4 regions of the Vreelandella piezotolerans genome follow, and region 1 is predicted to be linked to each of the others. Evidence: predicted binding sites of a transcription regulator. Region 1 holds the regulator's gene; each other region holds the start of a gene.
What was found. The regulator FNR, encoded in region 1, switches genes on or off when oxygen is low (the NO sensors DNR and NnrR bind a similar motif). The targets are predictions, from matches to a motif close to TTGATNTANATCAA.
Positions count from the first base shown of each region.

Region 2: the regulator FNR is predicted to act here: its motif matches at 1,702-1,715, upstream of GYM47_RS17710 (DUF2933 domain-containing protein).
Region 3: the regulator FNR is predicted to act here: its motif matches at 2,481-2,494, upstream of cyoA (ubiquinol oxidase subunit II).
Region 4: the regulator FNR is predicted to act here: its motif matches at 2,123-2,136, upstream of GYM47_RS17900 (copper resistance CopC family protein).

Region 1 is NZ_CP048602.1:3,070,928-3,075,998, forward strand. Features, by position in the region: gene GYM47_RS14090 (heavy metal translocating P-type ATPase) at 1-365, shown strand, start outside; gene ccoS (cbb3-type cytochrome oxidase assembly protein CcoS) at 362-580, shown strand; gene GYM47_RS14100 (sulfite exporter TauE/SafE family protein) at 577-1,272, shown strand; gene hemN (oxygen-independent coproporphyrinogen III oxidase) at 1,436-2,863, shown strand; gene fnr (fumarate/nitrate reduction transcriptional regulator Fnr) at 2,922-3,671, shown strand; gene ttcA (tRNA 2-thiocytidine(32) synthetase TtcA) at 3,661-4,569, opposite strand; gene GYM47_RS14120 (3'-5' exonuclease family protein) at 4,645-5,071, opposite strand, start outside.
Region 2 is NZ_CP048602.1:3,840,631-3,845,701, forward strand. Features, by position in the region: gene GYM47_RS17700 (APC family permease) at 1-757, opposite strand, end outside; gene GYM47_RS17705 (hypothetical protein) at 978-1,322, opposite strand; gene GYM47_RS17710 (DUF2933 domain-containing protein) at 1,363-1,569, opposite strand; gene cadR (Cd(II)/Pb(II)-responsive transcriptional regulator) at 2,218-2,625, opposite strand; gene GYM47_RS17720 (cation efflux transmembrane domain-containing protein) at 2,721-3,617, shown strand; gene lspA (signal peptidase II) at 3,621-4,118, shown strand; gene lnt (apolipoprotein N-acyltransferase) at 4,123-5,071, shown strand, end outside.
Region 3 is NZ_CP048602.1:980,217-985,287, forward strand. Features, by position in the region: gene GYM47_RS04500 (NupC/NupG family nucleoside CNT transporter) at 1-468, opposite strand, end outside; gene GYM47_RS04505 (outer membrane protein OmpK) at 503-1,348, opposite strand; gene GYM47_RS04510 (DeoR/GlpR family DNA-binding transcription regulator) at 1,640-2,407, shown strand; gene cyoA (ubiquinol oxidase subunit II) at 2,707-3,753, shown strand; gene cyoB (cytochrome o ubiquinol oxidase subunit I) at 3,756-5,071, shown strand, end outside.
Region 4 is NZ_CP048602.1:3,871,999-3,877,069, reverse strand. Features, by position in the region: gene GYM47_RS17915 (MFS transporter) at 1-452, shown strand, start outside; gene GYM47_RS17910 (DUF411 domain-containing protein) at 804-1,244, opposite strand; gene GYM47_RS18500 (hypothetical protein) at 1,258-1,392, opposite strand; gene GYM47_RS17905 (Spy/CpxP family protein refolding chaperone) at 1,429-1,980, opposite strand; gene GYM47_RS17900 (copper resistance CopC family protein) at 2,338-2,709, shown strand; gene GYM47_RS17895 (copper resistance D family protein) at 2,875-3,618, shown strand; gene GYM47_RS17890 (cupredoxin domain-containing protein) at 3,902-4,435, shown strand; gene GYM47_RS17885 (response regulator transcription factor) at 4,450-5,071, shown strand, end outside.

The DNA of each region.
Region 1 (5,071 bases):
GGGATGGCATCAACGATGTGCCAGTCTTGGCCGGCGCCGATGTGGCCATTGCCATGAACGGTGCCACCGACTTGGCGCGTACCCGCGCCGATGCGGTCTTGCTCAGCCCACGTTTGATGCGTATTTTCGAGGCCATCGAGATTGCCAACGCGACGCGACGCATCATGCGTCAAAACATGATCTGGTCGGTGTGCTACAACTTCTCTGCACTGCCTCTGGCTGCGATAGGGTTGGTGCCGCCCTGGCTGGCGGCTATTGGCATGTCGCTCAGCTCACTCGTGGTCGTGGGCAATGCGCTGCGCTTGACCCGCTGGCGTAGCTCGACCGTTTCCCAGGTAGCTCCCGCGAGACCGGTGACCGCATGACGATTCTCTATTTATTGATTCCACTGTCGCTGATTTTGCTAGGGCTCGCAGTGTGGGCCTTCTTCTGGGCGGTGAAGAATGACCAGTTCGACGACTTGGAAGGCCCTGCCCATCGCATTCTGTTCGACGACAATGAGAACGATCTCACCCCCGAACAGCGCGCCGAGCGCAAAAAAGGCACCAAGCCACCCCGTGACCGTGAGCCACCGCCGTGAACCCGACCGGACTTGACTTGCCGCCACTGCTGGCAGCCTTCGTATTTGGCTTGATGGGGGGTGCCCACTGCATTGGCATGTGCGGCGGCATCATGAGTGCGCTCACCTTTGCCGTGCCACCCAGCATGCGACACCCTGCCCGTATGGGTGGATTATTGCTCGGCTATAACCTAGGGCGCATCATGAGCTACATGACGGCTGGCGCTTTGGTAGCCGGACTGGGCACCTTGATCTCACTATCGCCTCATGCACGTCTCGCGCTACAGGTCGTCGCGGCGGTGATGCTGATGTTGATGGCGCTGTATATCGCTAACTGGTGGAAAGGCTTATTGAAAGTGGAAGCGATAGGGCGCAGGCTTTGGCGCCATATCGAACCCATCGGCAGGCGCTTGATGCCCGTCGTGTACCTGCCCCAGGCGTTTGCTTTAGGCGCCCTGTGGGGCTGGCTACCCTGCGGATTGGTCTACTCGATGCTTGCTTGGAGCTTGGCCATTGCCGATCCGTTACAAGGGGCGCTATTGATGGGTGCCTTTGGTTTGGGCACCCTGCCCGCGCTGCTTGCGACGGGCCTAGCGGCACGCCAGCTCAGCCACTTGATTCGCCACCGTGCCACACGCAGTATCGCCGCGCTGACCATCATCAGTTTTGCGCTGTGGCAGCTCTGGACGTTGTTCTCCCCTACCGGGCACTGAGCCTATCGACGGGCCGCACTTTCTCACCTTTCTAACTAGCTTAGCCGCTTCGGCATGGGCTTTTACGCCATTGCTTGATACAGCTCAACGCATTGCGCTGCCCCCTGGCGTAGCATGAACGCATCCGTTCACTCGCTTGTTCTGTTACACCGGAGCGTTGCCTATGCCCGTTCATGCTACTGCTGCCCACGCTCAGCCCACTTCATCAGTGGCTGAGGCCACTGCATGGGACGACGCCCTGTTACGTCGTTACGACACGAGCGGCCCGCGCTATACCTCTTACCCGACAGCGCTGTCGTTTCACGACGGCTTCACCGCCGACGATATGGCCCAGGCACTAGAACGCAGTAACGCCAGCCAAAAGCCACTGTCGCTCTATGTCCACGTCCCATTTTGCCGCAAGATCTGCTTCTACTGCGCGTGCAACAAAATCGCTACGAAAAATACGTCGCTGGCCGAGCCCTACCTGTCTCGGCTAGATCGTGAGATGGTGCTCACGTCGCGCCATTTAGATACCCAACGACCGGTGCAGCAACTGCATTGGGGCGGCGGCACGCCGACGTTTCTTACCTTGGCGCAAATGAGCGATTTGGTCGACCGGCTTGATGCCCGTTTTGGGTTATCGAACGCGCCAGATCGGGACTATGCCATTGAAATTGACCCACGCGAAGCGGATGTCTTTACCCTGCGACATCTCCAATCGCTAGGATTTAACCGCCTAAGCCTTGGCGTTCAAGATCTCGATCCGCAGGTTCAAGCGGCGATCAATCGCGTGCAGCCCCGGGTGCTCACCGAAACGCTCATGGACGAAGCGCATCGGCTCGGCTTTCGCTCGCTCAACCTCGATTTAATCTATGGCCTTCCCTTTCAAACCGAACGGCGTTTTGCCGAAACGCTTCGTCAGGTCATCGAGCTGGGACCAGCACGATTATCGGTCTTCAACTACGCCCACATGCCGACCCGCTTTGCACCCCAGCGACGTATCCAGTTGGCCGACCTGCCCAGCGCCGATGAAAAGCTGGCCATGCTGCACACCACTATCGAGATGCTCACCCAGGCGGGCTATGTGCATATTGGCATGGACCACTTTGCACGCCCCGACGACAGCTTGGCCCAGGCGCAGCGCAACGGCACGCTGCAGCGTAATTTTCAAGGCTACTCTAGCCACGCCGAGTGCGATTTGATTGGTTTGGGCGTATCCGCCATTTCTCGGGTCGACGATATTTACGCCCAAAACCCTACTCAACTCGCCCACTATGAAGCCGCTTTGGATGAAGGTAGGCTGGCAACGATAAAAGGACTACGCTTAAATAAGGATGACCTAATAAGAAGAGACGTCATCGAGCGGTTCATGTGCGATATGGTCATCGATCTCGACGCGATCGGTCAGCGTTGGCATATCGATGCGGCAGACTACTTTGCCACTGCCTTCGAGCGACTGGCGATCGCCGAACGGGATGGCCTCGTACAGCGTGAGGGCCTTCGGCTGAGCGCCACGCCGATCGGGCGATTGCTCATTCGGCATTTGGCCATGGCCTTCGACACTCACTTACAACGTCAGGATGGTCAGCGCTACTCGAAGATCGTGTGAGCGCCTTGAGCCGCCTGCCCCCTGTGCCTATGATGGCGAAAGAAGAAGGGAGACTCCTATGCCATATCCTGCCAGCCAACGACGTTCACTGCTGCAAGAGGCGCGCTGCCAGACGTGTAGTCTAAGCTCGCTGTGCTTACCGCTCGCCTTGGAGCTCGAGGATATGAGCCAGTTCGATGCGATCATTCGCCGCCGCTCGCCGTTGAAGAAAGGCGAACCCCTGTTCCGCCAAGGGGACGCTTTCACCAGTGTCTATGCGGTGCGCTCGGGTAGCTTGAAGCAGGTCACCAGCGAAGGCAACGGCCATGACCAGCTCACCAATTTCTTTCTACCCAGCGAACTAGTGGGTTTGGACGGCATCGACGAAGAGCACTACCCCGGCACGGTGATGGCTCTGGAAACGACGACGGTGTGCGAAATTCCGTTCGACCGCCTGGACTCGCTCTCCGAGGAGCTGCCCGAGCTGCGCGGCCAGCTCTATCGCAGCATGAGTAAAGAGCTGCGCGACGATCGGCGAATGATGCGTCTACTGTCGCGTAAGACCGCGGATCAGCGGCTGGCGAGCTTTTTGATTACGCTCTCTGATCGCTTCCGGCGGCGGGGCTACTCGCCATACAGCTTCCGCCTATCCATGTCCCGGGCCGATATGGGTAACTACCTGGGCCTAGCGGTCGAAACGGTCAGCCGCATTCTTAGCCGCTTTCAGCAGCAGGAGGTCGTGGCCGTCTCAGGGCGCGAGGTCAATATTTTGGACATGCAGCGCCTCATTACCCTGGCAGAAGAGGAGGCGCCAACGATCACACGTTGAAGGCTTGGATGCGTCCTTCCATCAAGGCCGCCTGCTTGGCTTCGAGACCGGCAAAGTCGAATAGCTCGCGATCGGCAAGCTGCGAGGGTGCCACGTTGGTGACTGCTTTGAACATGCTCTCCAAGCGCCCAGGATGCTTCTTGTCCCACTCCGCCAACATCTCTTTGACGATTTGTCGCTGCATGTTCGGCTGCGACCCACACAAATTACAGGGAATGATGGGAAACGCCATCTGCCGCGAAAACTCAGCAATATCCGCCTCTTTACAGTAGGCCAGCGGGCGGATCACGATGTTTTTACCGTCATCCGAGAGCAGTTTCGGCGGCATGGCTTTTAGCGTACCGCCGAAGAACATGTTCAGAAACAGCGTTTCTAGAATGTCTTCGCGATGGTGGCCGAGGGCAATCTTGTTCGCGCCGATCTCTTCGGCAAACCCATACAGCGAGCCGCGGCGCAAGCGCGAGCAGAGCGCGCAGGTGGTTTTACCCTCCGGGGTTTTCTCCTTTACCACCGAGTAGGTGTCACGCTCGAGAATGTGATACTCCACCCCCAGCTTATCCAAATACTGGGGCAAGACGTGCTCTGGGAAACCAGGCTGTTTTTGGTCCATGTTGACCGCCACCAGCGAAAAATCGACCGGCGCGTTGCGTTGCAAGTTGCGCAAAATCTCCAGCATCGTGTAGCTATCTTTGCCGCCGGAGAGGCACACCATGACCCGATCGCCATCCTCGATCATGTTGTAATCGATGATCGCGTTTCCCACTTCGCGCCGCAGGCGTTTTTGCAACTTGTTGAATTCACGCTTCTGCTTGGCATCCTGCAGCTCGTGCTGCGTGGCGGTAGGCTCGTCAGACGCGCTGTCTGACAAAGTAGGGTCAAAGTAGTCAGGTGATAACATGGTCGTCGCACTGCCGGTGGGTAAAGGAGCAGTGTGTATTCTAACAACACTCCGAAGCTCTACCCAATACAAACCCTAGGCGGTCAGGGCGATCTCGCGCTGCAAACGTAGATACAGAAGTGCACTCGCGGTGGCTTCGCTGGTCACGCTAGGCCAGATCAGCCGTGGCAGCCGCCAACGGGTCAGTGCCTCGCCAAGCGATTCGAGGGTATCGACCTGCGGATGCAAACGCCGTAGCTGTCGCCCGTGCAACTTGGCAACGTCGACCTGGGCGTTGGGTAAACCGAACCCCAATACGCGTTTGAATAGCCCGTTGAGCGGCTCGATCGTGCGCTCTAACTGCCAACCGACGAGCGGCCGATTCCCGATGAATTCGGCCAGCTCTGTCAGGCATTCGATATCTGGGGAGCGCGGGGTATCCGTCGCGTGTAACTGCTGATGGCGGCGCAAGGTGGCAGACACCGGCACGGGAGATTCTGACAGTGTGGCCCACCAGATACGG
Region 2 (5,071 bases), 770 kb from region 1:
CAACGGCAAAACCGACAAGGGCATAGATCACCACGCATAGCGCAATCGAGATCGTGATAGCTTTGCCAAGATTCCGCTTAGGATCTTTAAGCTCCGAACCACTATTGGTAATCGTCGTGAAGCCTTTAAATGCCAGTATGCCGAGCGCCGTAGCACCTAAAAAGCCCGTTATCGTAGGCGTAGGTGCATCGTTGCCAGCACCCATTTCGATGGAGTCGGCAATAAACACGCCGACAATACCAAACACTATAATGCCACCTATTTTGATAAATCCGAGCACCGAGGCGACGGTCTCGATCAAGCGGTTGGCGGATAAATTGATCAAAAAGGCTATTAGCAGTAAACCAACCCCGAGTAGGGGCACAAATAGTGAACGATCCCCCAGGTCAAACAACTCAAGCGTGTAGGAACCAAACGTTCTCGCCAAAAAACTCTGTGCGATCACCATGGAAAAATACATCAGGAGGGCATGAAAGGCGGTGGGAAGCGTCGGGCCATACGCTTTCTGTAAATACATGCCAATCCCACCTGCTGATGGGAAGGTATTGGACATTTTAACGTAAGAATAAGCGCTGAAAGAGACAATGACGGCAGCGGCCAGAAAGGCTAGAGGAAATAGCCGACCAGTCATTTCGGCCATTTGGCCGGTTAGCGCAAAAATACCGGCCCCAATCATCACGCCGGTGCCTAATGCAACGGCACCGACCAACGAAAGACTGTTTTCTTTATATTGTGGCGTTCTATCCTGCCCAACCATGAAAGCGACTCCTTGTATTAACGGCAACCACAGCAGCAATAACTGCCAAGGACTCCTGTGCGGTGTTTTTTGATGCTATATAAATTAAATATAGAACCTATGTGCAGCCACATGGCAAATGACTAACGGAAGGTCTGATTTTGCGAGGCCACAGGCAAGCAGCTCTTACCCTAAACTAGCTAGTCTTGCTCCTGGTTGTGTCATGTAGCCGTTATGACTATTAATGACAGCTCCAAGGTTCCTGTTTAGCGTTGTCTTTAACGTTCTGATCGACGAAACGGTAATACTCCTTCTTAAAGCGGTTCCACCGATCAGCGCTGACCTGTATGTCATGGAGCTTGAGAATTTTTTCAACGTCATCGATGCAGAGCCTCAGCGCATCGTAAGCAAGGCTGATATTTCGGTTTTTCTCGTTGTAGACCACCTTATCCATTCCATAGAGTCGGTCGATATCTGACAGCGCTTCTTCAATGCGTTTGGATTTACTAGGCTTGATTTTTAAATTCCGAGTCACCAGTGTGTTTTTGGAAACACCCAAGCGGTGCTCTTGTTGTGTCGTTTTCATGGTCTTTCTCCCAGGCGCGTACATGTATATATAGAGTGGTTCAGTCCTTGTCTATTTTGTTCTTATGACCGCCGTGGTGTTTATGCATGAAAATATGCATCAGTGGGCATGCTGCCAAAAAGAGGAAAGGTAAGAACTGAAATAGGTGGAGACGGTGCTCGGTTCCAATCAGGTATCCCGCCCAAATGACAAACCCAGCAAGTGGCACCCACAACATCAGCAAACGACTACTTGTACTGTTACTCATAATCACCTCAGTAACTCGCCCAAAGAGCCAACAGCAGTTAAGGCCGTTGGTTTGGGAAAAATCAAATAAATAATCCCAATAACAGCATGGATGATTTGTCTGAACGCAACCTGAACAGCATCGGAGGGAAATATGATCCTGATCAAGCGCCTCGCAAAAAGTAGGCGATAATTACCCAAGCGGTATCCATAGCCTCATTCCCATCATCATTAGGTTTTCGGTGAGCGATACAAAGCTTAATGGGTATTACTGTTGCCGACACAGGCGCACTTGAGCTCACGTTTATCGAGGTATATCGCTTTAAAGACAGAACCTGTCACACGGTGCCAACGAATAGCGCCAGTGGCGCAGCCAGCCAGATAAGCGTATCGGCCAGCAATTAGTAGCTTCGGAAGTATCTAGGCGTGAAGGTAAACGTAACTGAAGGGGACTTGGCGCTGGGCGTGCAGGTCATAGTTGAGAAACATGGCGCTAAAGCTCGCTACGCCCTGCAGCTTTTGCAGACCCGGGGGTATGATCGCTGTGGCTACGGCATACTCTAGCACGCGTGCAGTGAATATTGGGTATACGGATTTAATGGTTGATCTTACCTTTGCATGAGAGTGAGACAGACCGGCATCTCATCGGATTATCTGGTTGATGCTTCACCTACTGCTGGTGCATGTTTCCTTCGCTAATTCCAGCAAGAACCCCACACGCCTCAACTTCCCGGTCATCGTTGCAACTCGCTCTCAGTGAAACGAGTTGTTTCTCAAGCGCTTGCAGAGCGGTTATCTGCGACCGCACATGAGAGATGTGATCATCGAGCAAGGCGTTGACGGCGGTACAAGGCTGATGAGGGTCGTCCTGATAGCTCTGTAGTTCGTGAATCTCAGCCAGTGACAGGCCCAGGATTCTGCAGCGACGGATGAAGGCCAGCCCCTCACCATGCTTCTCGGTATAGACACGGTAACCGTTGTCCTGCCGATCAGGCGGCGGCAACAAGCCCTGCTGTTCATAGAAGCGGATCGTCTGTGTTTCGACCCCTACCAACTGCGCCAACTGACCAATGCGCATCAGCCTCCTCCCCAACGGATTCTTTACTCTATTGACCTTATAGTAGCTTTATAGTTTTAAATGGTACCACAACATTGTTCAAGTGGAGTCGTATCATGAGCAAATCCTGTGGTGGCGCCTGTGGCGGTGATGCAACGTCCGCAGCGGATACCGATATACAGGCCTCCTCCGAGGCGCCAGGGAGATGGGTCAGTGTTTATGCCGTGCCGAAAATGGACTGTCCATCAGAAGAACGAATGATTCGCCTAGCCCTGAACGGCTTTGAGGAGATTCGGGCGCTGTCCTTCGACTTGTCGAACCGCCGGCTGAAGGTCGTGCATGACGGCGAGGTCGAGCCCGTCACCTCGAAACTGAAGACCTTGGGGCTAGGCGCCTCGCTTCAGGAAACCGTCGCTGCAAATCCGGAGACCATCAAGGCCGCCGAGTTTTCGGCAGCTTCTGCTAAGCAAGAATCCGGGACCCTGCGCTGGTTGCTCGGCATCAATGCACTTCTGTTCGTGGTGGAAATGACAGCCGGTCTGATCGCCCAGTCCACCGGCCTGATTGGAGAATCCCTGGACAATTTTGCCGATGCGGCGGTGTACGGGCTTGCCCTTTATGCGGTTGGACATAGCGTGAAAATGCAGGTACGTGCCGCGCATCTTGCTGGTGTACTGCAACTGATCTTGGCTGTGGGCGTGCTCGTAGAGGTGGTGAGACGCTTTGTATTCGGTAGTGAGCCTGAATCGCTGGTGATGATGGCTATCGCATTCGTCGCATTGATTGCCAATACCAGTTGTCTGCTGCTCATATCCAAACATCGGGAAGGCGGGGCGCACATGAAGGCAAGCTGGATATTCTCGGCCAACGACGTGGTGATCAACCTGGGGGTCATCACCGCCGGCGCCTTGGTCGCGTGGACCGGTTCCAATTATCCGGATCTGATTATCGGCACCATCGCGGGGGGCATTGTACTTAACGGTGCCAGACGCATTTTGGCGTTGAAGGGTTAAATAATGCTCATTATTGGCAAAAAGCTCTCGCCGTATGCCCTATTGTCCATATCGGGCCTGCTGGCAGCGTCTGATCAGGCTGTAAAGTGGCTGGTGCAGCAATCAATGGCCTATGGCGAGTATGTTTCGGTGACCCCGTTCTTTAACTGGGTGCACCTATGGAACACCGGTGCCGCATTCAGTCTTTTTGCGAATGGTGGAGGCTGGCAGCGCTACTTTTTTATCGGAATCGCGGTAGTGGTCTCGATTTTTCTGATCAAGCTGATCCTTGAAAATCGTCATAAAGGAGAAGCCATCGCTTACAGTCTTATCCTCGGTGGCGCCATGGGCAACCTGATTGACCGGGTCTTTCGCGGCTATGTTGTGGATTCCTTTGATTTCTATTGGCGAGACTGGCATTGGCCGGCCTTCAACCTGGCTGATATCGCGTTATTGGCAGGTGTCGTGGTATACGCAGTGGCGCTATGGCGTGAGCGGCCTACATTTAAGCGCACTGAGTAACGCTATGGATGTGGTCGATAAAGATAAAGAATATACGTTTTTTGCTGGGCGACGCTCACCAATAGTCGATTGCGTTGTAGCGCTCGCCGCTGGGGTACTGACTACCTTGAGTGCCGCCCCTTTTTCCCTATGGTGGCTTGGCCCAGTGAGCGTGGCACTGGTCTATTGGAGAATAGCGTCGCTAACGCCCGCCATGGCCACCCTGCGAGGGTGGTGTTATGGGGTAGGCCTGTTCGGTTCAGGCACGTCGTGGGTCTTCGTTGCTATTCACGATTTCGGTGGCACCGGGGCCTTGGTGGCGATGTTCCTCACCACGCTATTTGTTAGCGTCCTGGCGCTCTTCTTTGCAGTCCCCTTTGGGCTCTATCGACGCATCACGGGGCCACGGTTCGCCTTTCTTAGCTTTGCCGGTATGTGGGTGGTGAGCGAATGGCTACGCACCTGGTTGCTCACCGGCTTTCCCTGGTTATTGCTGGGCACCTCTCAGATAGATTCTCCACTAGCCCCATGGGCGCCCGTTGGTGGTGTGTACTTGCTGTCACTCATGACCGCGCTGACAGGTACGTTAGGGGTAGAGGTACTGCGTCGCCGCTGGATTTTCCTCGTCCCAATGGCCGCCCTGTGGATCGTTCCATTCCTATTGCCCGCCCAATGGACAACCCCGGCTGGCAAGCCCATCCAGGTGGCATTGTTGCAAGGGAATCTTGATCAGCGCATTAAGTGGACTGCCCAAGGGCAGCGCGAAGCGATCAGTATCTACACGACGATGACACGGGTGCAAGCAAGGGATATCGACCTCATCGTTTGGCCTGAGGCAGCCCTTCCCATGCTTGAGCAGGAAGCACAGCAAATACTGGAACAAGTAGCGTCCGACCTGGGGCCTGACACCGCCTTGTTGACCGGCATTTTGCAACGCGACAGTGAAGGGCGCTCTTATAACAGCGTCATAGGGC
Region 3 (5,071 bases), 1.9 Mb from region 1:
ACGCACCACCAGTGGTGCTTCGGTTTGGCCGACGAAGATATTGGCCGTGGCCGAGAGCGATTCGGTACGCGAGGTGCCCAATGCTTTTTGCAGTGCGCCGCCCAGAATCCGAATGACCCACTGCATGATGCCCAGGTAGTAGAGTACGGCAATCAGCGACGAGAAGAAGATGATGACCGGCAGTACTTTGATGGCAAACACGAAACCGACGTTTTCTACATCGGCAATGCCACCAAACAAAAAGCCGATACCGTCGTTGGCGTACACCAGCACCTGGCTAACGCCCGCCGAGATGGCCTGAAGCACCGCTTGGCCAAACGGAACGTAAAGCACGAACGCGCCAATACCGGCTTGGATGGCAAAGGCACCCAGCACGGTGCGCAGCCGAATCGACTTGCGGTCGTAAGAAAAAATCAGGGCAATGGCCACTAGGGTGACCATACCAACCAAGCTCATGATGAGGGTCATGGGAGTACCTTCGGATCGTGAGGAGTGTGAGCGATTACAGTAAGTTCAACTTCACTGAGTAGATCATCGCGTTTTGGTAAGCATCCGGGGTGCCCAGTTTATTCTCTGAGTAGCGGTACTGCACGCCCGTCGTGATCAGGTCGGACGGGTGCCACCATAGGCTCAGCGCTCCGTTGGTGCCCACGCTGCCAGCGGTACCATTCACGTAGTTCTGAGAAAGATACTCATCGTCACGACCGAAGGTCTGCTCGTGCCAGTTGGTGACGCTGAAGTTTTGGTTGCCAGCGGTGAAATCGTAGCCCGCGACCCAGCCTGCCATGAAGCCATTCATGCCAGTGTAGCCATCGCTTTGTACTCGCGCGGCACCAATGAAGGGCTTGAACCACAGACCATTATCGAACGTGGTGCGATAGCCGAGGCCAAGAATTTGATCCTGCTCGCGGCCGTTGAAGCCGTAGTCGCGGAAATCGTACAGGTGGGCGTAAATCGACAGCGGGCTGTCGCCCAGGTAGATGTGCGAGGTCACTTTACCAGCGGTGCGGAAGTTGTCTTTACCTCCGCTGGCTTGGTCGAATTGATCATTGGTCGGATTCTCGAAATCGAAGAAGCCGTAGAACTCGCCCCAGCTAAAGCCGACGCCGCCTTCGATTTCGACGAATGTAAAGTCGCTTTTCGCGGCATTGCTAGCCGTGCGCGCTTCGGTGCCGTTGGACCAATCCAGGTAGTTGACCGAGACGTTGGCAAACGACCACAAGCGGTCGAGGGTACGTGGTTCGGCATCGTCTGCCAAAACGGGTGTAGCGAGCGCCGCACCGGTCAGTAAAACGCCAGCGCCAAGCGTGACGAAAGTAGAAGAACGAGTGTGAGAGTGAGCAGTCATGGAAGCCTCAACAGGGTTGTATCTCGGAGCCAGAGGGGCTGGCGTTCCGACGTTATGGGTCGTGTGGGCTGGCGTTGATGTTAAAATTATAACATTGAGTGTTATTTTTTTAACGCTGATTTGCAAGTATCGTCACATCAACGCTATTTAAATGTGATATGCGCATCACGGGTGGGTGACGCCAGTGAAAAGAGTGCGCAGTAGTGGAAATTGGCAGGGGCCTAGCTCAGCATAGGATGCCTGGCGGGGCGCAATGCCGATAACAAAATGAATCATAAGGAGATGCCGGACATGAACGATCGCAGCGCACAGCGCATGGCCATGCTGCAAGAAGCGCTGGCCAGCGGGGGAACCCTGCATCTTCGCGATGCCGCCGAGCTGTGCGGCGTCTCCGAAATGACCATTCGACGGGATCTCTCGACGCAGCCGTCGGCCATTAGCCTGTTGGGCGGGCGATTGGTGATGGCCAGCTACCCCGGCGTGACGCCGGTATACGATTTGACCGAGCAGCAGGCGAGCCATTACCAAGTCAAACAGCGCCTTTGCCAGCGCGCGGCCAGCTTCATCGAAGAGGGCGATACGCTGTTTATCGACTGCGGCTCCACGCTCATTCCACTGTTGGGTCAGCTTAGTCGTTTCCGAGAGCTTACCGTAGTGACCTATGCCCTCAACGTAGCCAACGCCGTCGCTGGGCTGCCCAATGTGCGCCTCGTATTGCTAGGTGGGCTTTTCTACGCGTCCTCTCAATCGTTTGGCAGCGACGGCATGGGCGCGGCCATCGAGCGCTTGGGCATCAACAAGGCGCTGATCTCTGCTGCCGGCGTGGATTGCGAACGAGGCGTAAGCTGCTTTCATTTTCACGAAGTAGGGCCAAAGCAAGCGGCCATTGCCACGGCAATGCAGCGCCTGTTGGTGGTCGATGCCAGCAAATTTGGCGTGGTGCGCCCGGCCTATTTTGCCTCGCTGGAAGACTTCGATGTCATCGTCACCGACGACGAGCGCGCCCCTGGTTTACTGGAGCGCCATCCGCTGCCCGCGCTTAACGTCACGCTCGCCTAATGAAAGACGGTCGAAGCCCCGTATCGCCCTCTTCAAACCGGTGCGCGGGGTGCGGCATAACGTCTCTTTCTGATTGACTCAGATCAATAGAAAATACTTTAGTCTTAGTTGATGCGCATCAGCGCATGGCCGAGGCTCGCCACCAACCCCATGCGGTGGCGCATATTTTTCCCGGAGCAACGCTTACGCTCTCACTGTTCTGGGAAAAGTATGGGGTGATAGTTAGCTTGCTATATAGCTGGCTAGTTAGCCAGCCAAACAGCAGGCTGTTTTAGACAACTCTCTGATGAGATCACACCATGCAACTACCTACCCACTGGCGCAGGCGAGGCACGTTTGTGCTCGTCGTATTGTGCTTGCTGTTAACGGGCTGCAGTTCTGCATTGCTGGATCCGAAGGGGCAGATTGGCGTCGAGCAGCGCTCGCTGATTCTGACCTCCTTTGGGTTGATGCTGATCGTGGTCATTCCGGTCATCGTGATGACGCTTTTGTTCGGCTGGCGTTACCGCCGCAGCAACCGCGTTGCCAAGTATCTGCCGGATTGGGCGCACTCCAATGCCATCGAGGCGGCGGTTTGGACCGTTCCCTGCTTGATCATTGCCGTTCTCGCCTTTCTTACCTGGAAAACCTCTCACAGCCTGGACCCCCACAAGCCGATCGAAGGCAGCGTGGAACCCATGGAGATTCAAGCCGTCGCGTTGGATTGGAAATGGCTGTTCATCTATCCCGAACAGGGGATTGCCAGTGTCAACGAGTTGGCGTTCCCAGTGGATACGCCGGTGCGCTTCCGGGTGAGCTCTGGCTCGGTGATGAACGCCTTCTTCATTCCACGTCTGGGCAGCCAGATCTACGCCATGGCGGGCATGGATAACGACGTTCACCTGATTGCCGACGAAGAGGGCGTCTATCCCGGTCGTTCCACTAACTACAGCGGCGCTGGCTTTTCTGGCATGACCTTCGATGCCCACGTCACCTCCGCCGATGAGTTCGATGCCTGGGTGGAAAAGGTGCGTTCTGCCGACGAAACACTGACCTTCCCGAACGGGTACGAGGCATTGGCCCAGCCGACCGAGTATCACCCGGTGGAGTACTTCTCGGCGATCACGCCCGATCTGTATGAGTCGATCGTGAGCAGCTTCCACAGCGGTGACGGCAGCGGTCACGGCGGTCATTCGAGCCACGGTGACGCCATCAGTGATGCTCACGACAGTCACGGCGAATCCAGCGAGCTAGAGAGCGCCAGCGCGTCGCAACAGCAGGCCGCGATCGGCCATGTTACCAATCAGCATGCCGGTGATGACCACGCCCTGGGCGGCCATCCCACAAGCGTTGAAGCGGGGGGTTAAGCATGTTTGGAAAACTCACGTTAGAAGCCATTCCATACCACGAACCGATCATTATGGTCGTTGCCGCCTTTATGGCGATTGGAGGTGCCGCGCTACTAGGCGCACTGACGTACTACCGAAAATGGGGCTGGCTGTGGAACGAGTGGTTTACCTCCGTTGACCACAAAAAGCTTGGCATCATGTACTTCGTGGTGGCCTTGGTGATGCTGCTTCGCGGCTTTGCCGATGCGATCATGATGCGGACACAACTGGCCATGGCGGCCGGTGGGGCCGCAGGTTATCTCCCTCCTGAACACTACGATCAGATCTTTACCGCCCACGGCGTGATCATGATCTTCTTCGTGGCGATGCCCATGGTCATCGGTCTGATGAACCTGGTGGTGCCCCTGCAAATCGGCGCCCGCGACGTCGCTTTCCCGTTTTTGAATAACCTGAGTTTCTGGCTATTCGCCGTGTCGGCGATTTTGGTCAATATTTCCCTCGTGGTAGGGGAGTTCGCCAAAACCGGCTGGCTCGCTTACGCGCCGTTATCGGGGATAGAGTTTAGCCCCGGGGTGGGGGTCGATTACTGGATATGGGCACTGCAAATATCCGGGATAGGCACCACGCTCACCGGCATCAACTTCTTCGTCACCATTCTGAAAATGCGCACCAAAGGCATGACGATGTTCCGCATGCCAATTTTTACCTGGACGTCGCTGTGCGCCAACGTCCTCATCATTGCCTCGTTCCCGATTCTGACCGCGACCATCGCGCTGCTGACGCTCGATCGCTACTTCGGTATGCACTTCTTCACCAATGATTTTGGCGGCAACATGATGATGTACGTCAACCTCATTTGGGCCTGGGGTCACCCCGAAGTCTACATTCTGATTCTGCCGGCCTTTGGCGTGTTCTCTGAAGTGATCGCCACCTTCGCTCGCAAGCGCCTGTTTGGTTACAAAACCATGGTGTGGGCCACGGTGGCCATTACGCTGCTGTCGTTCATCGTCTGGTTGCACCACTTCTTCACCATGGGGGCCGGTGCCAACGTCAATGCCTTCTTCGGCATCATGACGATGATCATTGCCATCCCCACCGGGGTGAAGGTGTTCAACTGGCTGTTCACTATTTTCCGCGGCAGCCTAGAGCTGACCTCGCCAGTGCTGTGGACTCTGGGCTTCATCATCACCTTTACCCTAGGGGGTATGACCGGCGTCATGCTGGCGTTACCGGCAGCCAACTTCGTGTTGCACAACAGCCTGTTCGTGATTGCCCACTTCCACAACGTGATCATTGGCGGCGTGGTGTTCGGCATGATGGCGGGCCTGACCTACTG
Region 4 (5,071 bases), 800 kb from region 1:
TCGGGCTATGGTTACTGCTGGGCGCTGGGGCCTCGTTGGTCATGACCCCCACCGGGCGCCTGCTCAAACGTTCATGCCAGCCGGAGGAGCGTCCAGCGCTGTTTGCTGCCCAGTTCTCGTTGTCACACAGCTGTTGGCTAGTCACCTATCCGTTGGCAGGCTGGCTGGGAGTGAACCTGGGACTGACGGGTACGTTCGCTTTGCTGGGAACGGTGGCCCTGGCGGCAACGGGGCTCGCGGCCCTTATCTGGCACGCACATGACCCGATGGCTCTTGAGCACGAGCACGCTGCCCAAAGTCACACCCACCTGCACTACCACGATGAACATCATCAGCACGAACATGAGGGATGGGAGGGGCCGGAACCTCATCGCCATTCCCACCATCATTCCCCAGGCTCACATGGGCACGTCTTTGTTATCGATGACCACCATTCCCATTGGCCATCGTAAAACGAGTAAGGACGCGGGCTTGGGAAATAAACGTGGGATGCGAACTGCCAATCTTACTAACGCGGGTATACAACATGCTCACCTTTTATTAAGGCGTAATATTAATAGGAGGTTTTTGCGCAAAGTAAGCTTTAACAGGCTTGCTAGTGTGGCAATGTGTAGGTGTAAAGAAAACGACGCAATCTTATTTTTAGCTTACCGTAACGAATCGACCCGTAACGCACTAGCAAAGTAAATCCTAAGTTTAATACAGCGCTTTCGTTTTAGTAATGTATGACTTGAATGCGCCTGCTGTACTACAAGAGTCCGTTAGAACGGCGTGCAGACAGCAGGCGAGCTTTTATCACCCTACTAAAGGGTCATAAATGGCTCATCTTCCTGGCCTGTAAACGTGTACACATTGTAAGGGCTTTCTTGTGGCCCCGGCATACCCGGTGTGCCAATGGGCATACCCGCCAAACCGATACCGTCAATATCGGGTTGTTCCTCAAACAGCGCCTGCACGGCTTCCATTGGAACGTGGCCTTCGATCCAATACTCGCCCATCTCAATGGTATGGCATGAACCCAGGCCATAGGGCACGCCTGCCTGCTGCTTAATATCACCCAGCTCTACATCGTCAATAATCGTCACTTCTACGCCGAGCTCTTCAAGATGGCGTGCATAAGCGTCACAGCAGCCGCACTGGGGGTTTTTATACAATGTTGCCTCTGGCGGTAACGCCGCCTGGGCGGAGACCGCCCCAAGCAGCATGGAACCAGAGAGTAAAAGCTTGGTGCTCATATGTTGCATTATTTTCAACTCCTTAGCGTGAACGACTGAAGAGGTATTTTGCCAGCGAAGCGATCGCCAAGCCAATTAATAACAGCATGGCCAGGGGCATCAACCAGCCTAGCCACCCCATTGACCCCATAAAAGCAAAACATTCCGCGTTCATCATGCCATCACTCCTAAAAAAAGAGGCAATCGCCAAGGCTTATTGCGGGCCATGGTGGCTGGGCATGCTTCCTCTCATCTGTTCACGCTGCTCATCGGTCAGTAAGTCCTGCATCTGATTATGCATGCGCACGTTATCAGCCATCATATCGCCATGAAGGTTGGCCATTTGAGCATGCAGCGCCTTTATTTCCTCTGGTTCAGGGCGTTCAGTCTGCATGGTTTGCATCATGTCGTCGCGCAGGTTCATCAATTCGCCCATCCGCTCAAGCTGGGCCGCGCGGTGTTCTTGGCGCATCTCACGCATGGTACTCATCTGCTGCTCGTCGAGCATACCGCCAATGCCGAACATACTCCCCATGCCTTCCATCATTGGACAAGGCATCATCCCGCTTTGCCCTCCCATCATCATTCCTGGGTACATGCCTTCTTGACTGCCCATCATCATGCCCGAACCCATACCGACTTGGCCGTCCATCATATTGCCCTGACCTTGGGCGCCTTGGCTCATACCTTGAGCGAAGATGGCGCTGCTGGGGACACTGAGGCTTGCAGCCAGACCAATGACAAAGATCATCTTGTGCTTAACCATGATATTTCCTCTTATCATGTTGCTGGTCGAGACATCGCCTTATCCATTAAAAATGGAAGAAGGCGGAGTTAGCTTTCGTTATAAGCCTACAACCTATAGGTGGCCCAAAGGTAAAGGAGAAACCGATCCCAATACCTAAGTGTTGTCACAGATCATTTTTTCCGCCATTTTCAGCCCTGCTTCAGGTTGGCACGCTATAACACCTACACATTTCTTTGAAGATTCATACGACGCCATGCGCCTTGTTCGCCAAACAGGGAAAATGAACGATGTAAGAAGGCTCAACCGAATCAGTTTTAGCGCCTCCGCGATGAAGTAACAATATCCATTCAACCCTGAAAAACATAAGGATACGGTATGCAAAAGAAGACGAGTTCGCTCCCTATCATTCACGCTTCCTTAGCAACGCTGTTGCTGTCGCTAGCAATCCCAGTGCTGGCCCATGAAGGGGCCGCAAGCACTTCGCCTAAGGATGGCGTCACCATTCAGGATTCCCCAGCAGAGATTGGCATCGAGTTTGGTGGCATGATGCGCATCACCCAGTTTGAAGTGGCAGGCCCGGACGGCCACGTTCCTCTTGATGGTCAGCCAGGCAGTGAACAGGTCGATCGCTACTTCGTAAAGCCCAGTGACACTCTTTCGGCTGGGGATTACCAGGTGCGCTGGCGTGGCCTATCGGATGACGGGCACATGATGTCCGACGGTTTTAACTTCTCGGTCGAGCCCTGACCCGTGGCCTGGTGGTTCTCCGTAAATAGCCTCGACGTCTGGACCGTCGCGATGATTCTCGTGGCGGCTGGGGTTTACCTTAGTGCCCTAGTCGCGACGGGGGCCGTGTTGTTTCGTCTAGCGTTTCCCCGACTCCCTGATCACGACCGGAGGCGCGTCGCCCGCATGGGCGTCTTTGCTGCCTGGGCGGGGGTCATTCTGATTCTGTTCCAGTGGCCTTTAGAAGCTGGTTACCTTGGGGGCGGCAATATATCTGCTGCAACCAACCCAATGCTGCTCGGAATCGTGTTTGAGGGTGCGTCCGGGGGCCGGCTAATGCTGGCGGTAGCTGGCTTGCTGCTGGTTCAGGCGATTCAGCTTAATAACTTAGCGCACTCGAAAACAGCCAACAGCGTGAGCCTAGTAGGCGTTTTATTGGTGATGCTGGCATTCGTGCAGGTGGGGCATACAGTAAACACCCCACGCCTCGTTCTGGCTGGCTTGCTGATCGTTCACCTGATGGCGGCAGCATTTTGGGTGGCCTCGCTTTGGCCGCTGTTCCATTTAGTTGGACGGGGTCACAACCAGGACAATACCGCCCACATTCTGACCCGTTTCGGGAAAATCGCCATGGGCGGAGTTGGCGTGTTGGTACTGGCGGGCGTCACTTTGGCCACGCTGCTAACAGGCGGTCTCACACCCCTGCTCACCACGGCATATGGACAGTTCTTGATCGGCAAGGTATTGATTGTGGCGGCGCTACTGTTATTTGCTGCCGCGAACAAGTGGCGGCTTGTGCCGGCCTTTGAGAGCGGCGACGCAACAGCCCCAGGACGGTTACAGAGAAGTATTGCACTGGAGATGGTGCTGGTCGCGGTTATCTTGTTGATCACGGCAGTGCTGACAAGAGTGTCATCACCGAATGGGTGACTAACAGGTCAACCACCTTGTTGAGCCGTTCCAGAGCTCGAAATTAACGGTCTCCTTCTTATGGGCCTTACGCTGAGGTTTAGGCGGAGGCTGCCATAGGCAATTGCACCAACAAGACGAAAAGTCATTGCTGCAGCGTTGACTCTAATCAGGGGGGGCAGGATCCATCATCATGTTAGAAATGCTTTTGGGTAGCAGGCCATATTTTTACGTTAGGTTCAGGCTCGTTTCAGGTTAACGCCGTATAAAGAACAAGTGACAATAACCTCTGAGGTAAATGACCATGCGCAACATCTCCTTAACAACGTCTTTGTTTGCCCTTTCACTCAGTTTGATAACGAGTGCGGCATGGGCTTCGCCCGGCCAAGGCAGTGGTGACAATGGCCTAACCGAGGCTGACGTTGACCGCACGATCAGCCTTGAGGCTGGCGATATGTGGTTCGACCCTGAAGAGCTAGAACTGGCGGCTGGGGAGGTGGTTAAATTTGAAATCACCAACACCGGCAATTTAGAGCATGAATTTGTGATTGGTAGCAAAGAAGCCCAAGAAGAACATCGCCAGATGATGCTAAACATGGCCAATGGCGGAGGCCATGACATGTCGAATATGGCACACGGTGAAGGCCACGATATGTCCAATATGTCAAACGGCGATGGTCACGATATGGCCAATATGAGTATGGCAGGTGTCACCATTGCGCCTGGTGAAACCGGGACTTTATTATGGAGTGTCCCTGACAATGTTAACGAGCTAGAGTATGCCTGTAACATTCCTGGTCATTATGAATCCGGCATGTACGGCAATTTTTCTCTCTAATCTGACGTATATCCATGAAACTGTTGCTACTTGAAGATGATGACTTGCTAGCGGAAAGCTTGGCAGAGAGTCTCAAAGACAACGGTTACCTGGTTGATTTGGCCGCCTCATTGAAAGCGGCCAAGTCGCTGATGGCAACCGAGCATTATGAACTGGCGATCTTAGATGTCGGTTTGCCCGACGGCTCAGGGCTGGATCTGCTCGCCCAGTGGCGCAGGCAAAAACGCGACACGCCTATTTTGATCCTGACGGCCCGCGATACCTGGGAAGATAAAGTTGTCGGTCTTGAGACGGGGGCCGATGACTATCTTACCAAGCCCTTCCACGAAGCCGAACTGATGGCCCGGCTGAAGGCCTTGCTACGCAGGCAGTCTGGTCAGTTATCTCAAGTGATCACGCTTAACGGCATTTCGTTGGATGAAGCGGGTCAACGAGTGTGCTTAGAAGGTGAAACGTGGCGTTCGCTCACAGCGACCGAGTTTCGGTTACTGCGCTACTTAATGCTTCATCCAGACCGTATTCACTCGAAAGATCAGCTACTAGAGCAGCTCTACGCCTTGGATCAGGACGCTGCCGCACCTAACTTGGTGGAAGTCTACATCGCTCGTCTGCGCCGTTATCTCGGTAAATCAGTCA